Regions from separate parts of the Corynebacterium sp. UMB8791 genome, predicted to be linked through region 1. Evidence: predicted binding sites of a transcription regulator. Region 1 holds the regulator's gene; each other region holds the start of a gene.
The links. Region 1 encodes LexA, which represses DNA repair genes until DNA is damaged. Its sites were predicted from a motif close to CGAACANNTGTTCG; they were not measured.
Positions count from the first base shown of each region.

Region 1 (2,270 bases):
CTACATTAGCGGGTTAACGTTGCGCTGCAGAAGCGACTTCATAGCTATGAGCAACGTTCGAATCGTCCCGCGACACCGAGTCCCACTCGCTATTACCGAAATCGCCCGAGATAAGTACAGCGACGAACATAGTTACCCCAAGAAGGGCTCCCATTAGAACGTTTGCTCGCTGCTCTTGAGGCTCGGCGGAAGAATAAACGGTTGGCTCGGGAGCATCTGCAGCCGCCCAGTGGCAACGAAAGTTCTGGTTGATAACCTGCTCGTGGCGTGACGGCTTACCCCCTCGATCACCCCGCATGGGTACAAAATCCCACACTTCAGCTGGCATTGAAGACCGTGGTGCAAGTGGAGCTCCCGCCATATCAGCACGAGTAGAAATCATTTTCGCCTGGTCAATGATGCTCATAAAATGCCCCTTACCTCATTTCGCGAATTCGAAGGTTTCTCATCTCACGCGAAACATTTTTAGCGTATTTGTTCGATTTAACTTCTATGTTCGATTTATACCATCCCACATCACATCCCCACAACCCCCCAACTATCGAACATATTTGCCCTCTTTGATATATTCTGTACAGAAGACACTATCAAGACTCAATGTGAGGACCCATGGCACACAAGAACACAACCAGTGAAAAGTTCGATATGAGCGTACTTTCAGACAGACAAAAGCGAATCCTTCAAGTCATTCGCGACGCCGTCGTATTACGTGGCTATCCACCAAGCATTCGAGAGATCGGCGACGCCGCAGGACTCCAATCAACTTCTTCTGTCGCCTACCAGCTGAAGGAGCTCGAAAAGAAAGGGTTCCTTCGCCGTGACCCAAACAAGCCACGAGCCGTAGACCTCCGCCACCTGCCAGAATCTATGGGAGGTTCGGTTACACCGAAAAACGATGCGGACATTGATGGAACTTCTCCAGCACGGATGATCCCTGTCCTCGGCCAAATCGCCGCTGGAACTCCGATCCTGGCAGAGGAAAACATTGAACACTACTACCCCCTGCCGGAAGAACTACTCGATAGCGGCGACCTCTTCATGCTTCAGGTGGTTGGAGAATCAATGCGCGATGCAGGCATTCTCAATGGTGACTGGGTAGTCATCCGCTCACAACATGTTGCCGAAGAGGGCGAGTTCGTAGCAGCGCTAATTGACGGGGAGGCAACTGTCAAGGAGTTTCATAAGGACTCTTCCGGAGTATGGCTCATTCCTCATAACGATGCCTTTTCTCCGATACAAGGCAACGACGCCGAGATTATGGGCAAAGTGGTCTCTGTTTTCCGGACCCTGTAGCCATTTTTCGCCATTTCGCCCCCAACCGGGGGCTATCAAACACATGTAAAAGCATTCGGGCGCACGGTTTTGCAACAATAGGGGCAACCTAATTTTTGAACCCTGCTGATTCGTGGTTGCCCCACGGAGGAGTTGTATGTACGCCGAAGAGAGAAGAAGGCAGATCGCGTCACTTACCGCAGTCGAAGGACGCGTGAATGTTACGGAGCTGGCCGAACGGTTTGATGTAACAGCCGAGACCATCAGGCGGGACTTGGCAATTCTCCATAATGAAGGAATTGTCCACCGCGTTCACGGCGGAGCCGTCGCTAGCCAATCATTTCTCACCACAGAGTTTTCTCTTGATGCCCGGTTCCGGTCGGCACCGACCGCCAAATCGGCGATCGCGCGCGCTGCGACACAGTTTCTCCCAGAGGATCCTGGCGCTGGCATCTTTCTCGACGCCGGCACCACCATCAATGGACTGGCCGATCTTATTGCCACAGCAGGAAAAACACAGCATTGGTCTATAGTTACGAACTCCCTCCCGATCGCGCTAGACCTATCATCCTGCGGGCTTACAGACGTTCAGCTCCTCGGGGGGACAGTCCGTGCAATCACCCAAGCTGTTGTAGGCGATACGGCATTACGCACTCTCGCGCTTATGCGTGCAGATGTTGCTTTTATTGGCACGAATGCCTTGACTATTGACCACGGCCTCTCTACCGCCGACGCCCAAGAGGCTGCGGTCAAATCTTCAATGGTCACCAATGCACGCAAGGTAGTTGTGCTCTGCGACTCCACGAAGCTCGGCAATGATTATCTAGTTAGCTTTGCGCCGCTAGACGCAATTGACGTCGTTGTTACCGACACAGACGCACCAGAGAGCTTTGTCAGCGAATTGCGGGAGCGTGGAATCAAGGTCGTCCTTGCCGAAGAGTGAAACAAAAGGAACCAAATGCCCGATTGCGTCCGATCTATTGCATTAACGGACACAA
Region 1 is NZ_JBSZCG010000040.1:19,977-22,246, reverse strand. Features, by position in the region: gene ACXIUA_RS01080 (hypothetical protein) at 14-406, opposite strand; gene lexA (transcriptional repressor LexA) at 610-1,293, shown strand; gene ACXIUA_RS01070 (DeoR/GlpR family DNA-binding transcription regulator) at 1,430-2,215, shown strand.

Region 2 (2,270 bases), on a different contig from region 1:
ACCAAATTCTCTACATCCGTCGCACCACCTTCAGCCCAATCCCTAATATGATGCATCTGCAAAAACCTGGTATGCCCACACCCCGGCACCGCACACTTATGCCCCCACATCCCCAACAACACCTGCACCTGCTTGCTACTTGCCAAACGGCGTTTGCGCCCAAACCTAATCACCTGCCCCTGGGCGTCATAGAGCACACCCATCAAATCTGCATGATCTACCAAGTTGGCAAGCCGTGTGGCAGGCGCCGCCATGTGATTCGGCAAAAATGCTCGCCCATCTGATGTCATATGCACCATCACCTGTGCCGCCGGCGCCATCGTGGCGTGTGTGGCGGCCCCGGTGCGCACCATGTGCACCATCCCCATGAGTGATTGCAGCATTAATCGTGCCGGTGGCAGCCCGAAGGTCGAGCGCATCATCTGCGCATCCGCCTCATCCATCGCGTTGTCATCCGCATAGGCGTGTGCTCCTGCGCGCAGGGCTGCTTGAAAGGCCACACCGTCGGTCGCGTTCATGCAAAACCAGCCGCGTAGGTATTGGCCGTCTTCGCGGATGGTCAGCCCGCAGTGTGCACCAGCATCCTCGGGCTGTTTGTCGGTGGGGGTTGCGCCTGCCAGGGCGTGTACGAGGCCTTGGTAGCCAGATTCGGCGGCTATCTCTACGAGTTCGTGTTGGTTTGCCTCGGTGGCGTAGTCGAGCATGTAGCGCACACTGGTGTAGTCGATGCTTCCTTGTCGCAGCGCGTCGAGGATGGTGGGAAAGCTTGTGAGTTTGCGTGCGACGGCGGCGTATTCGTAGGCACGGGTGCGTTTCATTTTTAGCACTCTGGCAAGCCATGCCCCGGTTGAGGCACACCCGTAGGCTTCGGCGAGGTTGTGGGTGTCGAATTCGGCGATCGCAGTGAGTATTTCTGCGTGTGAGTATGCGAACAGGCGTGCGCTTTCTACGATGGTGTTGATGATGGTGTCGGCGTCGATGGTGGTGTGCATGGTTCCCCCTGGTGTTTTGGTTGTTGTTTAGTATACGTGTTCGAATAGTGGTGTCAAGAGGTTTATTCAAATATTTGTTGGTGGGTGTCCGCGCGGCGGACAGTGCGCGGGGTGCTTTGCGACGCCACTTTCGAGCACGGGTGTGTGGGTGGGTGTCCGCGCGGCGGACACCTTGATGCAATCGTTGGGGTCTTGAGCTGAACTCGCTCTGTCCGCGCCGCGGAATGCTACTGGAGTCGACTAAAGCTTCGTTGGAGTCCGCGCGGCGGACTGTGCGGGAGGTTGGGTTGTAACAACGGATAGATTGTCCGCCCCGCGGAATGCGGGAATCGTCCGTACAAATCACGAAGCGGTGTCCGCGCCGCGGAAACCTTACTTATTGAGAGGTGGGTTGAGCCAAGCTTCGCCAGCTGTTTGTCCGTCCCGCGGACACCCTCATCAAACAATCAGCAGGCCGCAACCGGCAGCTGATCCAGTCGGCCGCGGAGCTGTTCTGCAACGGCGTTGGCCATGGCTTGGCCGGTTTGGTAACTGCCGTCGGCGGGGACAACGACCAAAGCCAAAGCAACGTCCTGCTCTACGGAATTTGACACGAGTCCCATCTGGCGCACTTCGTATCCACCAGTCTCCGAGGGCCCCCACCCGCCTTTGAACCGCGCATTGGGAAGCTGGCCGAGGCCGTAGTCCTGCCCGGGCACGATTTGCCCCATCAACTCAAGGACGGGGTCGGCGTCGCTCAGGCAGCTCAGATTGGACATGAAGGTGGACTCCTCGGCGGCGGTGAGCATGGTTTGGCCGAAGGTTGAGAACTCGGGCCGGATGCGTTCGGTGTTGATGGTTTTTGGTACGCCACCCTCGGCCAAGACGGTATCGCCGGCGCCGGGTGGCAGGGCGTTCCAGAGTTGCAGCGCGGCGTCGTTGTCTGAGGCGGTGATCGCGGCGGGTGCTGCGAGCTGCGCGGTGTCGGGCGCCACGCGGTACGCGGCAACTGCGAGGGGGACTTTGATGGTTGACCAGGCAGGCATCGCTGGGTCGTCGCTGCTGCCGACCCCGCCCGCGGCGACTGCGACGGTGCCTCCGAACTGGTTGGCAACAGCATCAGCGATGGCGGAAAGCAGCTTATCGACGTCCTCTTCGCCCACCGGTTCGTCAACTGGTGCAGGCGGCTGAGCGTTCGGGTGCGTTGTCGTTGAGGTGACGGTGATGGTCGGCGGGGCGTCGTTAGTGGGTGTCCCGCAGGCCCCGAGGGCGGTCACGGCGAGGAGGGCGCAGCATGCT
Region 2 is NZ_JBSZCG010000082.1:28,954-31,223, reverse strand. Features, by position in the region: gene ACXIUA_RS02335 (HNH endonuclease signature motif containing protein) at 1-992, opposite strand, end outside; gene ACXIUA_RS02330 (serine hydrolase) at 1,439-2,270, opposite strand, start outside.
Region 2: the regulator LexA is predicted to act here: its motif matches at 1,060-1,073, upstream of ACXIUA_RS02335 (HNH endonuclease signature motif containing protein).

Region 3 (2,270 bases), on a different contig from region 1:
CAACCTGTTCGGGCGTATAGTAGGTTGACGTTCAATTACCAATAGTCAACCGTTTTAAGCGAAGGGATACCGGATGTCTGGCCACTCAAAGTGGGCTACTACTAAACATAAGAAGGCCGCGAACGACGCAAAGCGTTCCAAGCTCTGGGCGAAACTGATCAAAGATATCGAGGTTGCAGCTCGCACTGGTGGCGGCGATCCAGCAGGAAACCCGACGCTTGATGACATGATCAAGAAGGCGAAGAAGGCGTCGGTCCCGAACGACAACATCGAACGTGCGCGTAAGCGTGGATCGGGCGAGGAAGCCGGCGGCTCTGACTGGGAGTCGGTGATGTACGAGGGGTACGGCCCGAACGGTGTCGCTCTGTTGATCGAGTGCCTGACGGATAACCGTAATCGAGCAGCGACTGAGGTTCGTACGGCAATGACCAGGAACGGTGGCAATCTTGGTGAAACCGGTTCTGTGGGCTACATGTTCAATCGCGTCGGTGTCGTCACGGTGGCGAAAGGGGAGCTCACCGAGGACGATGTGTTGATGGCGGTACTTGACGCTGGTGCAGAAGAAGTTAACGATCTTGGCGAAGAGTTTGAAGTTACCTGTCAGCCGACCGACCTTGCCGCAGTCCGCGAGGCGTTAGTGGAGGCCGGTATCGAGGTTGAGGGCTCTGAGCAGGACTTCCGTGCTGACGTGGAAGTTGAACTGGATGCATCTGCAGCTGAAAAGAATCTGAAGCTGATTGATGCCCTCGAAGACTCTGATGATGTACAGAATGTGTACTCGAACATGTCTATTCCTGACGAGATCGCAGCCGAGCTCGACTTGTAAGGCGTAGTCTGTTTTTCAACCACCATTCGTTGCAGCGAGTGGTGGTTCTTTTTCAGACTATGGTAGAACATATGTGCCAGTACAATATTCGGCGGAAGGAAGCGCGGTGAACCTCCAAGGTCTGAGGGTAATGGGCATAGATCCTGGTTTGACCCGATGCGGCCTTTCGGTAGTTCAAGCGGGGAGAGGACGTCAGGTCATACCGATTGCCGTCGGTGTAGCGCGCACTCCTTCCGATGTGGAACTATCGGAGCGTTTATTGCGGATCTCGAAGTCGGTAAGCGACTGGATGGATGAGTATAAGCCCGACGTGGTTGCGATGGAGCGAATTTTCGAACGCAGTAACGTATCTACCGTGATGCATACTGCCCACGCCGTCGGGGTAATGGTCCTCGCCGCTGCAGAGCGCGATATACCAGTGCACATGTATACGCCCTCAGAGGTAAAAAAGTCGGTTTCTGGTAATGGGCGCGCTGATAAGAAACAGATGACTACGATGATTACACGTATTCTTGGTCTGAGCGAGCCACCAAAGCCAGCAGATGCTGCAGACGCGTTGGCCATCGCTGTTTGCCATTGCTGGCGAGCCCCGTTGCTTGCCCGAGCTTCCGCTATTGAAAAACTGAGAAAGAACTAGTTCATGATTGATTCCCTCCACGGTGACGTCCTTTCGATTGGCCTCGATCATGCTGTTATCGGCTGCGGGGGCGTTGGCTATCGCTTCTTGGCGACGCCACCAACGCTCAGTCGCCTAACTCGTGGTGAGCATGCGGATGTAGTCACCAGTCTGGTGGTCCGCGATGACGGTATGACCTTGTATGGGTTCGCGGATGAGGACTCGCGGACTATGTTTCACAAGCTTCAAACCGTGAGTGGGCTAGGGCCAAAGCTGGCGATGGCAGCACTGGCAGTCTTTGGGCCTGGGGAACTGGCCGAATTGATTTCCAGTGGTGACGCGAAGAAGATTCAAACGATTCCTGGCGTCGGTAAGAAGATGGCAGAACGAATCGTGTTGGAGCTGAAAGATAAGGTTGTCGGCTTGTTTGAAACGGGCAGCGAAGCGAGCCACGGTGCAACGGCTCCGGCTGCTTCAGGCTCAGGTATCAGTGAGCAGATTGTAGAAGCACTGGTTGGGCTTGGATTCACCGGGCGTAGTGCGCGGACTGTCGTCGAACCTCTCGTTGCGGAACAACCGGATACTGATCCATCGAATCTGTTGCGCGAAGCGCTGAAGACGCTATCGAAAAAGTAGGTGGGGTTCATGTCAGACGTTGAAAAAACCGTATTCCAGTTGCCGGATGATCTTTCACGTCCCGATGGGGCTCCCGTCAGTGTCAATGCGCATAGTGATGAACACGATATTGAGAGGTCTCTTCGTCCGAAGTCGCTTGATGAGTTCATCGGACAGCCGAAAGTGCGTGAGCAGCTCAGTCTTGTACTTGCG
Region 3 is NZ_JBSZCG010000125.1:74,574-76,843, reverse strand. Features, by position in the region: gene ACXIUA_RS07795 (YebC/PmpR family DNA-binding transcriptional regulator) at 74-826, shown strand; gene ruvC (crossover junction endodeoxyribonuclease RuvC) at 933-1,463, shown strand; gene ruvA (Holliday junction branch migration protein RuvA) at 1,467-2,078, shown strand; gene ruvB (Holliday junction branch migration DNA helicase RuvB) at 2,088-2,270, shown strand, end outside.
Region 3: the regulator LexA is predicted to act here: its motif matches at 891-904, upstream of ruvC (crossover junction endodeoxyribonuclease RuvC).